3 regions of the Bacillus sp. FAU20 genome follow, and region 2 is predicted to be linked to each of the others. Evidence: riboswitches for the same ligand, from Rfam matches in the RefSeq annotation. Region 2 holds a riboswitch; each other region holds the start of a gene.

Region 1 (4,292 bases), on a different contig from region 2:
TTAATAGGATGCTGTTTATCACGTAATTGCTGTAACCATTGAAAAACGAGTTCTTTATCTTCTTTCGTAATATCGTTAATATGATTGGCTACTGATTTTTGGACATATTTAGAAGTATCATTCATTAATGGTTCAAGAAGCTGTAAATTGTACTTAAAGTCACCTTTCAGAGCTCCTATTTTTTTAGCCCAAGGAAGCCTTGGTCTTGTACCTTCAGAAACTAATCTTCTAATGTGGCTGTTTTCGTCATGAATCCACTGTTGTATTTTCTGGTCCTAATGTTTTCAGTAATATATGTATTGCTGCATTAAAATCTTTTTGTAAAGCATTTTGTAATTCATCTGCTATTACTTCAATACGTTGTTTTAACTCTAAACCTTCAACTTTACATGTTACAGAGGTTACAAAGTTTTTTTTAGAGAAATTCGGATCGTATTTACAAATAGAATCAGCTATTTTTTCTGCTAATTCTTCGCTAAATAAAAATTTTAACGGAACATAATTATCCATTTTTTCACCTCGGTGGTCAAATGAAAACAATTTTTATTTTTTAATCGACAATCCATAAACTAACGTCTCACTCGGAGTCGTAATACTAAAACCAGTCGTCTTATAATCAAGCTTCACTGTATCACCAGTGTAGTCTTTCGTGAATGAATCCATTTGTACGATAAGCTCTGCATCTTCATATACAACATCATCTGCGTTATATGTATCCCAAATTAAATCGACATCAACGAAAATACTACAAGAGTTTGTCATTGTCCCTCTAATGCGAATGATCTTTTTGTCTTCACGTTCTAATCTATGTATAGCTGCTTTTGCTTCATCAGTAATACGAATGTTCATAGTATCCCAACCTTTATTTATATTTCCTTTATTATTGCAAAAACAGGAGCAATAGGGAAGCAAAGAGGTTTGCAACAAAAAACGAGCAAACAAATTTGTTTGCTCGTTTCACTTTATTTTAGTTCACATTTATCAAGTGGAATCACTTTTGTTTTTTTCGTAAATTTATATCCTAACCATAGTACTAAGAAGAGTGGTAAACCGATGTAAGAAACGAGTACGCCATTCCAATCGATTGATTCACCCATAAATGCCCCGTAGTTTTGTCCTAAAATTACGATGATACAAAGTGTAAATGCGAAGATTGGACCAAATGGGAACCATTTTGCTCTATATGGTAAGTCATTTAAATCTTTTCCTTGTGCGATATATGCTTTACGGAAACGGTAATGACTAATTGCGATTCCAACCCATGCGATAAAGCCAGACATTCCAGATGCGTTTAATAACCAAATGTATACAACACCGTCACCGAATAAAGAAGCAATGAAAGCAATACTACCAACAATTGACGTTACGATTAACGCGTTAACAGGTACACCGCGGCTATCTAATTTGCCTAAGAATTTTGGTGCTTTTCCTTGGCGAGCTAAATCCCAAAGCATACGAGTTGATGCATACATACCAGAGTTACCAGCAGATAGTACAGCAGTTAAAATAACAGCGTTCATAACAGAAGCAGCAAAGGCAACGCCCGCTTTTTCAAAAATAAGTGTAAATGGACTTACTGTTACATCACTTGCTGCAAGGCTTTCAGTTGTATAAGGAATTAATAAACCGATAACGAGAATCGCAAGGATATAGAATAAAAGAATACGCCAAAAGATCGAACGAATTGCTTTCGGAATATTACGTTCTGGATCAGATGTTTCACCAGCAGCTACTCCTAATAATTCAGTTCCTTGGAAAGAGAAACCAGCTGCCATAAATACACCGATAATTGCCATGATACCGCCGTTAAATGGTGCATCTGCAACAGTGAAGTTTTTGAATCCAACCGTTTCGCCGCCCATAATTCCGAAAATCATCATGAAACCAACAATTAAAAAGATAATAATAGTAACTACTTTAATAAGTGCGAACCAATATTCAGATTCACCAAACCCTTTAACAGATAAGTAGTTTAAAAGGAAAATAATAGCTAAACATAATCCGCTCCAAATAAGAGAAGGGGTATCCGGGAACCAAAATTTCATAATTAATGTTACGGCCGCTAGTTCTGCCGCAATTGTAATTGCCCAGTTATACCAATAGTTCCATCCAAGTGCAAAGCCAAGTGATGGATCAACAAATTTTGTTGCATACGTGCTAAAAGATCCAGTAACAGGCATGTAAGCTGCAAGTTCAGCTAAGCTTGTCATTAAAAAATAAACCATAATTCCAATTGCGGCGTATGCAATTAATGCGCCACCAGGTCCAGCTGTATGGATGACACCACCGCTGGCAAGAAATAGTCCGGTACCAATTGTACCACCGAGAGAAATCATCGTAAGGTGCCTTGATTTTAGACCGCGTCTTAATTCACCTTTTCCTTGTGTAGTTTGCGTTTTAGAGGTAGATTGATTTGTTGCGCTATTCATGTTCAACACTCCTTTTCTTGTAGGTTAGGAAGGAGCGGGGGAGAAAAATACAAAAAACCGCCAAAGGAATTTGGCGGAACGTTTCACAAATAACCACCCCATCATACCCTTCCGTTAAGATAGCACCCCACGTTTACACGGTAATTTTGTAAACGTGACAGTTCTGTTCCTTTCGGAGACAGCCCCAGCTCATATTTCCAGAGAAGAAATATAAACTTCGGCAACTTTTCCTTTCAAACGGAGTCAGCTGACATTCTCTGTGTCTCGTCCGTTTTACTATTAAAAGTCGCAACCTCTACCTCATCGGATTGATGAGGATTTATATATTGCTAAGATTTTTAATATATGGCAATTGTAATGACTTTCTGAATATATTGCAAGATATTTTGTAGGAAAAAATCAAAAAATATCGGTTATTGTATAGGAAACGCTTGCAAAACTCCACCCGAACCAACTATTATGTAGCAATAAGCAAAGAAAAAATTGTTATACAAATGTTTCGCAAAAAATATTGAAAAATCCTTTAAATTAAAAGAAAATTCAGAAAAATATAATTCGACATTCATGATAAGGTCATATTATTTGTTATAATTAGAGTAACGTTTAAGCAAAAAGGGGAAATCAAAATGAAATTAGAAACAGAAAGGCTCTATATAGTGCCGTGTACAGAAGAGAGGATTCAAGTCGCTAACGAGCAAGGATATAATAGCGGTCCGCATATTGTGGGGCATGTAGGGAATATAAAACAAGATGCGGATTTATTATCATGGGGGGCGTGGTATGTTCTTCGGAAAGAAGATGATATCGTTTTAGGTGATATTGGGTTTAAGGGGAAACCAAATGAGAATCAAACAGTAGAAATCGGTTATGGATTTATTGAGAAATATTGGAATCAGGGCTATGCAACAGAAGCTGTAAGAGAACTAATCGATTGGGCTTTCAAAACAGGAGAGGTAGAAACAATAATTGCAGAGACACTCCTAGATAATTATAGTTCGATGCGTGTTTTAGAAAAGTTACATATGAAGAGAGTAAATGCTACAGAAACGATGATTAATTGGAAAATAGAAAAATAAAAAATACCGCTCTAAATTGGGCGGTATTTTTATAGTTATGGTAGCATTTGCTTCTGATCATTCGGATACTCAGCCGTTGATGCGTTAGGCCGATTGGAATGATTTCGAACAGCAATGAGAATAGAAATAATAACGACAAGACCAACTGCAACGTAAGAAAGTGAAATAATAGTTGGATCCACTTTAAATGTAGTAAGCAGTGTACGAATATTTGTGAAGATAATAAGACCGCCAACTAATACGCCAAGTAAATGTGCTGGAACGATGCGAACTAACCATGCAGCAATTGGTGCAGCGACAATACCGCCAAGCATTAACGCAAATACCCAAACCCAGCTTACTTGTTCCCAGCCAAGTGAGATGAAGAAGCCAATTGTTGCAGCGAGTGAAACAGGAAACTCACTCGTATCTACAGATCCGATAACTTTTCTCGCTTCATTTCCTCTTGCTAAAAGTACAGGTGTCGTAATCGGACCCCAGCCACCACCACCAGTTGAATCAACGAATCCAGCGAATAAGCCAAGCGGCACAAGTTGTTTTGCAGACATACGTTTTTTTGAAGCAACAATTTGTTTTTGAATGATGAATCGTAATAAAATATAAACCCCTAAAGTAAATAAAAATACAGAAATGTACGGTTTAATGACATCACCAGGTAAATTGCTTAAAAAACATGCCCCAACAAATGCGCCAATTGCTCCTGGCAATGTAAGCCTGGAAACTGTATATTTATCAACATTTCCAAATTTGATATGAGATGCACCAGAAGCCGCGGTTGTAACGACTT
Region 2 (4,292 bases):
TCGACCGCTCACATAATAGAAAAACAACATAACAAGCAAGCCCAAATATTATATTTTTCATATCGTTTATTTCCTTTCCACAAATGTTCCCTTATATGAAAAAAGCGAGCCAATTAACGGGTTTCGTACTTGTACATGAATTCGAAAACACTGTAGTGTTGCATCATAACTTTCAACAATTTTTGCTTCACCATACAAGAATTTTGGCAACGGAATTTTTCTTCCAAACATATAAAACCATTGTTTCTTTGAAGCAATATGCATTGCCCCTAACTCATCGATATGAAAATGTAGTGTAGAAACGAGTAAATGTGGTTCGCCAAAATAATCTACAATTTCATTTTCGTTTTCATCCAATTGCATAACTGCGTTAAAATATCTTTTCTTATTATGAAAATAAAAAGTACGGTTCCACCTTACTAATTCTTGTCCATATTCATCTCGCTCAGCTATGTTTTGTATCGTAAATGGAATTTCCTCTCCTCGTTCCGAGAAAAACATTCGAAACTTCGATGCAATTTTCAATATAAATTTCACGAAAAAAGAGCCACCGTAAATTTCATCCATCTTTCCTTCCCCTGTAAAACTATTCTCTTCTGTAATGGCATAACGCTTCTGCAATTCAGGATGAAGATTTTTATAGGTATCCCCTAATAATCGTTCATACATATTAGCCATACACTTATCCCTTTCTCGCCCTCTTGCAATTTTTCGCGCTTGGTAAATCGAAACTATTTATATAACCGACAATTGATAACCCCATTAGAAGAACATTTAATGTAATCGGATTAAACGGCCCTGTAAAGCTTGCGATATTCGTAAATCCTGCCGCTAACGTTAAAACTAGTAATACAATAATATGCAGTATAAATAATTTTCGTTTTGTTAGTGGCAACAGCCATACGACACCGAAAATTATTTCTAACACCCCAATTATTTTAAGTATATATACACTACTTTCATTTGAACCAATTAATACAGAAAGCATCTTTACTTCTTCTGAATGAGTAAACAGTAGTTTCGGCACTATCCCTTGATATATCCATACAAAAGCAAATAAAAAGCATACGAGCCAATACGTCATTGTTCTTCTAATTAGTAACCTAGGATGAAGCCCCTTTTCTAACCATAATTTTAAGGCATCAAAACTCCAAGCGGTCGCCCAACCTAATAACGGACGAAAAATATAGGAATCTATTACATTTCCTATACGACCAAATCTTGTATCATAATCATATTGTGTCTCAAAATGGATGTATTCTTTATTCGGCGTATACTTCCAATAACCACGTCCTATTTGAATAAGAGATAATGTATTATCCGTCCAAAATTTTAAAGAGGAAATTCTTTCACCAGTTTCTTTTCTTATTTCACCTATTGATTCCCCTTCTCCAGCTATTTCAAGCCCAAATCCAATCTTTGTTTTATACAAAAACTTCTGTGGTTCTCCTTCTTTTTTCTCTAAATACGAAATTTCAGTAAAGCGAGCATCCCACTCTGTATGTATATCTGGTTCTTGCGTATATCTCCATAATTTTTCCATCGTCGTGTTCATTTTTGTCGCAACATAAATAGGCTGTTTCCTTTTCATTCTCCCACCTCCTATGCACTATAAGTTTAATGTACATGCAATGAATTTATTTTGCTACATTTTTCACAAACTTTTCTGTAAAAAGAAAGAATTTTTAAAATATATGTAAAACACTTGATTCCCCGAAAAATTTAAATTATTATAAAACAAATGTTACCAATAACTTCATAAATCAAACACTCTCGCCTAAAACGTGAGATAGAGGTTGCGATACTTATGAGTATTCTAATGGAGACACAGAGATGTCTATGAACTTAGATGAAAGGAAGTATTGCCGAAATTGATAAATTTCTCTGCATTTATCAATTGGGGCTGTTTTCGAATAGAAACAGAACTGTCATATGTACAGACGTGTACGTATGAAGAGCTATCTACAAAAAAGAGATATCATTTTTTATGATATTCCTTTTTTGGCGGTTTTTTTATTAGCTCCGTTTTCTGTTTCCCTTTTCCTGTAACAGCACCATCCTCACTTATTTGAGATGGTGTTTTTTGTTTGTCTTTCTGGTAACTACAGGAGTATTGGGATTTATATATTTCCTAATCTATTCTTAAAAATAGACGAAAGAAGGAATTTGTAATGGAAACAATTGTTCAAAAATTTGGTGGCACTTCTGTCGGAAGCGTCGAACGCATTCAACATGTAGCAAATTTAATTATTGAAGAATATGAACGAGGTCATAGCGTTGTCTCTGTCGTTTCAGCAATGGGAAAAAGTACGGATCAACTTGTCGCACTCGCTAACGCTATTACAGAAAATCCAAGTAAACGTGAAATGGATATGCTTCTATCTACAGGAGAACAAGTAACTATTTCATTATTAACAATGGCACTGCAAGCAAAAGGCTATCATGCAATTTCATTAACAGGATGGCAAGCTGGTATTACGACAGAATCTGTACATAGTAGTGCACGGATTACTGACATTCATACAGATCGTATTCAATCTTATCTTGCTGAAGGCACGATTGTTATCGTAGCTGGTTTCCAAGGTATAAGTGTAGCAAATGAAATTACAACGCTTGGCCGTGGTGGTTCTGATACGACTGCTGTCGCACTAGCCGCTGCACTTAAAGCAAAAAAATGTGATATTTATACGGATGTGACAGGCGTATATACGACGGACCCACGAGTTGTAAAAGATGCTTACAAATTAGATGAAATTTCTTATGACGAAATGTTAGAGCTTGCTAATCTCGGTGCTGGCGTATTACACCCGCGCGCTGTTGAGTTTGCTAAAAATCATAACGTAGTTTTAGAAGTTCGCTCAAGTATGGAACAAGAAAACGGAACAATTGTAAAAGGAGAATGTAACATGGAACAACAATCAATCGTTAAAGGTATTGCATTTGAGGATAACATTACACGTGTCACAATTAAAGGACTAGAACAAGGCTCGCTTTCAACAGTTTTCTCTACATTAGCAGCAGCACACATTAATGTAGATATCATCATTCAAAGTATTACAAATGAAGGAACTGTACATCTCTCCTTCTCCATTCACTCGAATGATTTAAGAGAAACTTTAAAAGTTTTGGAACAAAATCAAGAAACTCTTCACTACGAATTTGTAGAACATGAAAATCACTTAGCAAAAGTATCAATCGTAGGATCTGGCATGGTATCTAACCCTGGTGTCGCTGCAAATATGTTCACTACTTTAAAAGAAGAAAATATTCATATTAAAATGGTAAGTACATCAGAAATTAAAGTGTCTGTCGTTATTGACCGCCTTCATTTAGTAACAGGTGTTGAGGCGTTGCATCAATCATTTATGGCGAAAATTGAGCCTTTAGTGCAAATGAGCTAATTTGATATTTTCAGTAACGCTTATAAAAAAATCATATTAATCTACTTCCTTCCTATTAAATAAAATGCTGTTCGTTAACAAGATGCTATATGACATATAAAAAAACACCTTGTCACCTTTTCATATACTATGACAAGGTGTTTTTGACTGAAAGGAATTTGTAACTACTTAGTAGTATAATTATGAGGATGATTAAATAATAAACTTTTATACATAAGGAGATAAGACTATGGCAAAAAACAAATTACTACGAATGGACAATGTCAGCATCGTTGTAGAATCCCTTGATAACGCAATCTCTTTCTTCGAGGAGATTGGCTTGAACCTCGAAGGGCGAGCCACTGTCGAAGGTGAATGGGCTGGTCGCGTAACTGGACTCGGCTCTCAGTGCGTAGAGATTGCTATGATGGTCACTCCAGATGGCCACAGCCGAATTGAACTTTCGCGATTTCTCACCCCACCTACTATATCAGATCACCGAAATACTCCTGTAAACGCCCTCGGTTATCTACGCGTCATGTTCACCGTTGAAGACATTGACGAAATGGTATCCAGACTCACTAAGCATGGTGCAGAGCTCGTTGGCGAAGTAGTTCAATACGAGAACTCGTATCGTCTCTGCTACATTCGTGGAGTCGAAGGAATTTTAATCGGTTTAGCGGAAGAACTCGGTAATAAATAAGCAAGTGACGTTTTATAAAAAAGAGGGAATAGCTCTATATTTAAGCTATTCCCTCACTTCTATTAAAACAGATGAATGTTTTCTTTTTTACAAGCTGCACGTAAATCGTCAGGCCATACAGAAGATTGAACTTCACCGATATGTGCTTTACGTAAGAAGTACATGCACATTCTTGATTGTCCAATACCACCGCCGATTGTTAATGGTAG
Region 3 (4,292 bases), 320 kb from region 2:
CGCCAAACTTCTTTCCACGTCCAATGAATGAGTGGACAAACTTTAATAGATTGAAAACGATGATCTTGATTTATAAACTTTGTATGCTTACGTGTTTCTGATTGTTCCCTTCTTAAGCCCGATATCCATGCTTTTTCCACGACTAATGATTTTTCTAAAGGTAAAATTTTTCTAATCTTACAACAAAGATTCGGATTGCTCTCCCACAGTTTTTCACCATGCAACTTCGCCTGTTCATCAAGTGTAAGTTCTGGCTGTTTTTCTATAATATTCAATGAAGGAAATCGTTCCCGCACTTTTTGAATTAATTCATACGTTTCTTGAAAATGAACATTTGTATCCAAAAATACAACTTTAGCAGATGGATTTACTTGGTTTATAATGTGCAGCAATACCATACCTTCCACCCCAAAGCTACATGCGTAGACAACCTCATCTTTATATTCTTTATAAGCCCAATTTAATACTGATAACGCGCCTTTTGTTTCATCTTCTTCCGAAAACGAAACAACATTTTCTTCCCACGTTTCATACGTCAACATGTTTTTTCCCCCTGTAAAAGCAAAAAGACGGTTTTAACCTAATGAAAATAGGTTAAAACCGCCTCTAGTTTTTCTAGTCAGCGCTTTTCACTTTAAACGTACTTTTTCACTTTTCTCTAACTGAATTACTTTTCCATCTTGCACAACAATTGTAATTGAACCATATTTCATATCAGCAAGCATCGCTTCAATCTTCTCGGATACTTCATCAAAATGTTCCCGTAAACTCACGCGAACAGCCCCCCCTTTTTATTCATAAAAAAAATCTTTCCCATTTCGAAAAGACTGTTCGGTAATATATTTTACCTTATCTTTCAAAATGGATCCCATTTTGCTGGATTTAGCACCTTGCTTTCTATAAGCAGGTTGCCGAGCTTCTTCGGGCCAGTTCCCTCCGCTTCTCTTGATAAGCTTTGTATTTGTATTTTATCACAATTCTGATTTTTTTCAATCCTAGTTTTCCGATATATTTTAATTATTTTATTTTATAAAAAAGGAATTGCCCATTCGAACAACTCCTTTTCCTATTTAGACAAGCTCTTTAATACGTATGCGATCGTTCCCAATAATATTTTCATATGTTTCGCGTTCCACAACTACTTGCGATGTTCCGCCTTTTGCAAAGACAACGGCTGGTCTTCGAATCCGATTGTAATTATTCGCCATCGAATACCCGTAGGCTCCTGTACAGGAAACTGCTAGTAAATCAGCAGAAGCGACTTTTGGTAAATGAATATCCCAAATCAACATATCTCCACTCTCACAGCATTTCCCAGCAATCGAAACGAGTTCCTCATTCTCATCATTCCCTCGATTCGCTAACATTGCTTCATAACGCGCACTATATAAAGCAGGTCTTAAATTATCTGTCATTCCACCATCGACTGATACATATTTCCGAATACCAGGAATATCTTTCACAGATCCAACTGTATAAATTGTTGTCCCAGCATCACCTACAATGCTACGGCCTGGTTCAATCCATATTTCTGGCAATGGATATTCACATACAGTAAATTGTTCTCTCACTGCACTTGTTACAGCTCGCACATATGTTTCAAGAGTTAATGGTGTATCCGACTCTGTGTAGCGTATTCCAAATCCCCCGCCTACATTTAGCACTTTTACTACATAGTTTGTTTGCTCTCTCACTTCTTCTAAAAATTGGCGAAGAACTTCAATTGCTCGAACAAAACCAGCTGTTTCAAATATTTGCGATCCGATATGTGAATGAATCCCTAGCACATTATAATTTGATTTTTGTAAAGCAAATCCAATTGCCTGCATCGCTTGACCGTTTGAAACGCCAAATCCAAATTTCGAATCATCTTGGCCTGTTGTAATATATTCATGTGTGTGCGCCTCTACTCCAGGCGTTACACGAATTAATATGTTCACAAATTTTCCATGTTGCATCGCTAAATCGTGTAAAACTTCTAATTCAAAGAAATTATCTACGACAAAACAACCAATATTCGCCTGAAGAGCCATCACTATCTCTTCTTCTGTTTTATTATTTCCATGAAAATGAATACGTGATGCTGGAAATCCTGCTTGGAGCGCAGTATATAATTCTCCCCCAGAAACAACGTCTAATGACATATTCTCTTCACGAGCTACTCGGCACATCTCCATGCACAAGAACGCCTTACTTGCATATGCTACTTGATAAGAGAAACCACTTTCTTTAAAAGCACGATGAAACGCTCGGCATTTTCCTCGAATAGACTCTTCATCGTATACATAAAGTGGTGTTCCGTATTGCTTTGCTAGCTGCGTCGTATCGCACCCTCCAATTTCTAAGTGTCCTTGCCCATTAATTCGGCTTGTGCCGTGTAAATACATTTAAATTCCTCCCTTATTTCCTCTAAAACTCATAACCCCAATCTTCTATTCATTGCAGCACGCTTTTAGATAGACAAAAAACGCGCGGAACAATGTTCACACGCGTTTCTTATTAGGAAAAATATATATTGAAAAAATAAACGAGTTGTTATCTCCTCAAAATAAGAAACCGCATCAACATCTCCAAATAGCTCTCCATAAAATAAATCTTATGACAGTACTACATTTATTCAATGCAGTCCCAATATATGAATAAGATGGTTATTCTTATATTTCGGCAATAGTCCCTTTCAACCTATGATCACAGATTCCATTAAATCTCCCATAGCTTACTCTTTCCTATCGCGGCCTCTACCTTTGAGAGTAGATGAGGTAAGTCTATTTAATTTTCAAACATCTAATTGTTGCTATTAACAATACCAAAGGACCATTTTATTTGTCAAACAATTTTTTATATTGTTTTTTTGCAGTTTAGTTTGGTATCGTTTGGTAAGCGCTTTACTGAAATCTTTGTCACTTCCCATTCGCCTTCTTCGTTATTAAATGTAATCGTTACCTTCTCAAATGGTGGAGCAATTTTCCCAGCAACACGTTCATACTTTGTAACTTCAATACTTGCTTGAAATAAATATGTACCGCTATACACTTTTTTCAAACTAATAATTTTAGGACATTGATAAGGTTTCAAACTTCCATATTGTTTTTCAATTGCTTTATTTATTTTTGGAAATAAAACAGAATAAAGTGCATCTTCCATAAGAGGTGGATCATATTGGGCTACCGACACACTCGGTGAAGTAAAAAGTACAACACTACTGCATGCTATAAAACATAATAATTTTCGCATTATAACCTCCGTATTATCACGCGATTCTTTCTGCGTACGATAATTATCATACATAGAAATTCTGTTTTATTGTCTCCCACCACTCTTTTTCTACTCGATTATTATAAAAAAGCCCACAACCTTCTTTTATTTTCGTATAATGATACTCATAGTATAATAATCATAATAACAAAGGACTGTTCGTATATATAAAATGAGTCGTTAAGCAAACTGACTCTCAAGAACTGTCATGCTTTTTAGGAGAGGAGTATATTATGCTACAACATCTGTTTCCAAAACTGCGATTTGCACTCGTTGCAGTCGTTTTACTATGGATTAAAACATATATTGTGTACAAGCTAGCATTTGATATTAAAATTGATAATTTCTTTGAAGAATTCATGCTTTTTATCAATCCACTAGCTGCGTTACTTTTATTTTTCGGCTTAGCTTTACTTGCATCTAAGCACCGAAACCGAATTATAATTGGAATCAGTTTTATACTGTCATTTATTTTATTTGGAAACGCAATGTTTTATGGGTTCTATAACGATTTCGTTACTTTCCCGGTTTTATTCCAAACAAACAATATGGCTGATTTAGGGACAAGTATAAAAGAACTCTTTACGTACAAAACATTACTTTTATTTGCAGATGCAATTATTTTAATGTTTATTTCGCGTAAATTCCCATCATTTGGCGACAAAACACCACTTTCCCGCTCAGAGAAGCGAACTTTCTTTAGCGGTGTAACAGCTTTATTAGCACTACAAATTGTTGTATCAGTTATTTATAAACCACAAATGTTCTCACGCTCATTTGACCGTCAAACTGTCGTGAAGAATTTAGGTTTATACACATATCATCTATTTGATATTACGCTTCAATCCAAGTCTTCAGCTGAGCGTGTATTTGCAAGTGGGGATGGGTTTTCTGAAATTAAAAACTATACAGACTCAAAAGACAAACAAGTTGATAAAAACTTATTTGGAGCTGCAAAAGGTAAAAATGTAATTTTAATTTCAATGGAATCTACACAAAGCTTTGTTATTAATAAAAAAATAAATGGAAAAGAAATT

Evidence for each region. A riboswitch is a leader RNA that binds a small molecule or an ion and turns the genes downstream of it on or off. The one in region 2 is predicted to bind lysine.
Region 1: linked by a shared signal. The riboswitch ahead of AC0OM3_RS10175 (amino acid permease) and the one ahead of AC0OM3_RS15820 (aspartate kinase) in region 2 are both predicted to bind lysine.
Region 3: linked by a shared signal. The riboswitch ahead of lysA (diaminopimelate decarboxylase) and the one ahead of AC0OM3_RS15820 (aspartate kinase) in region 2 are both predicted to bind lysine.

Annotation. Positions count from the first base shown of each region.
Region 1 covers NZ_JBVYHY010000011.1:347,808-352,099, forward strand. The annotation lists partial or broken gene AC0OM3_RS10165 (DNA alkylation repair protein) at 1-510, opposite strand, end outside; gene AC0OM3_RS10170 (iron-sulfur cluster biosynthesis family protein) at 544-849, opposite strand; gene AC0OM3_RS10175 (amino acid permease) at 963-2,429, opposite strand; lysine riboswitch at 2,542-2,735, opposite strand; gene AC0OM3_RS10180 (GNAT family N-acetyltransferase) at 3,056-3,505, shown strand; gene AC0OM3_RS10185 (sulfite exporter TauE/SafE family protein) at 3,541-4,292, opposite strand, start outside.
Region 2 covers NZ_JBVYHY010000021.1:404,634-408,925, forward strand. The annotation lists gene AC0OM3_RS15805 (YndJ family protein) at 1-61, opposite strand, end outside; gene AC0OM3_RS15810 (DUF4166 domain-containing protein) at 67-678, opposite strand; gene AC0OM3_RS15815 (DoxX-like family protein) at 683-1,591, opposite strand; lysine riboswitch at 1,783-1,969, shown strand; gene AC0OM3_RS15820 (aspartate kinase) at 2,172-3,401, shown strand; gene AC0OM3_RS15825 (VOC family protein) at 3,631-4,083, shown strand; gene asnA (aspartate--ammonia ligase) at 4,146-4,292, opposite strand, start outside.
Region 3 covers NZ_JBVYHY010000021.1:722,594-726,885, forward strand. The annotation lists gene AC0OM3_RS17480 (phosphoadenylyl-sulfate reductase) at 1-542, opposite strand, end outside; gene AC0OM3_RS17485 (YezD family protein) at 630-773, opposite strand; SAM riboswitch class I at 847-955, opposite strand; gene lysA (diaminopimelate decarboxylase) at 1,071-2,387, opposite strand; lysine riboswitch at 2,568-2,749, opposite strand; gene AC0OM3_RS17495 (DUF3888 domain-containing protein) at 2,839-3,234, opposite strand; gene AC0OM3_RS17500 (LTA synthase family protein) at 3,489-4,292, shown strand, end outside.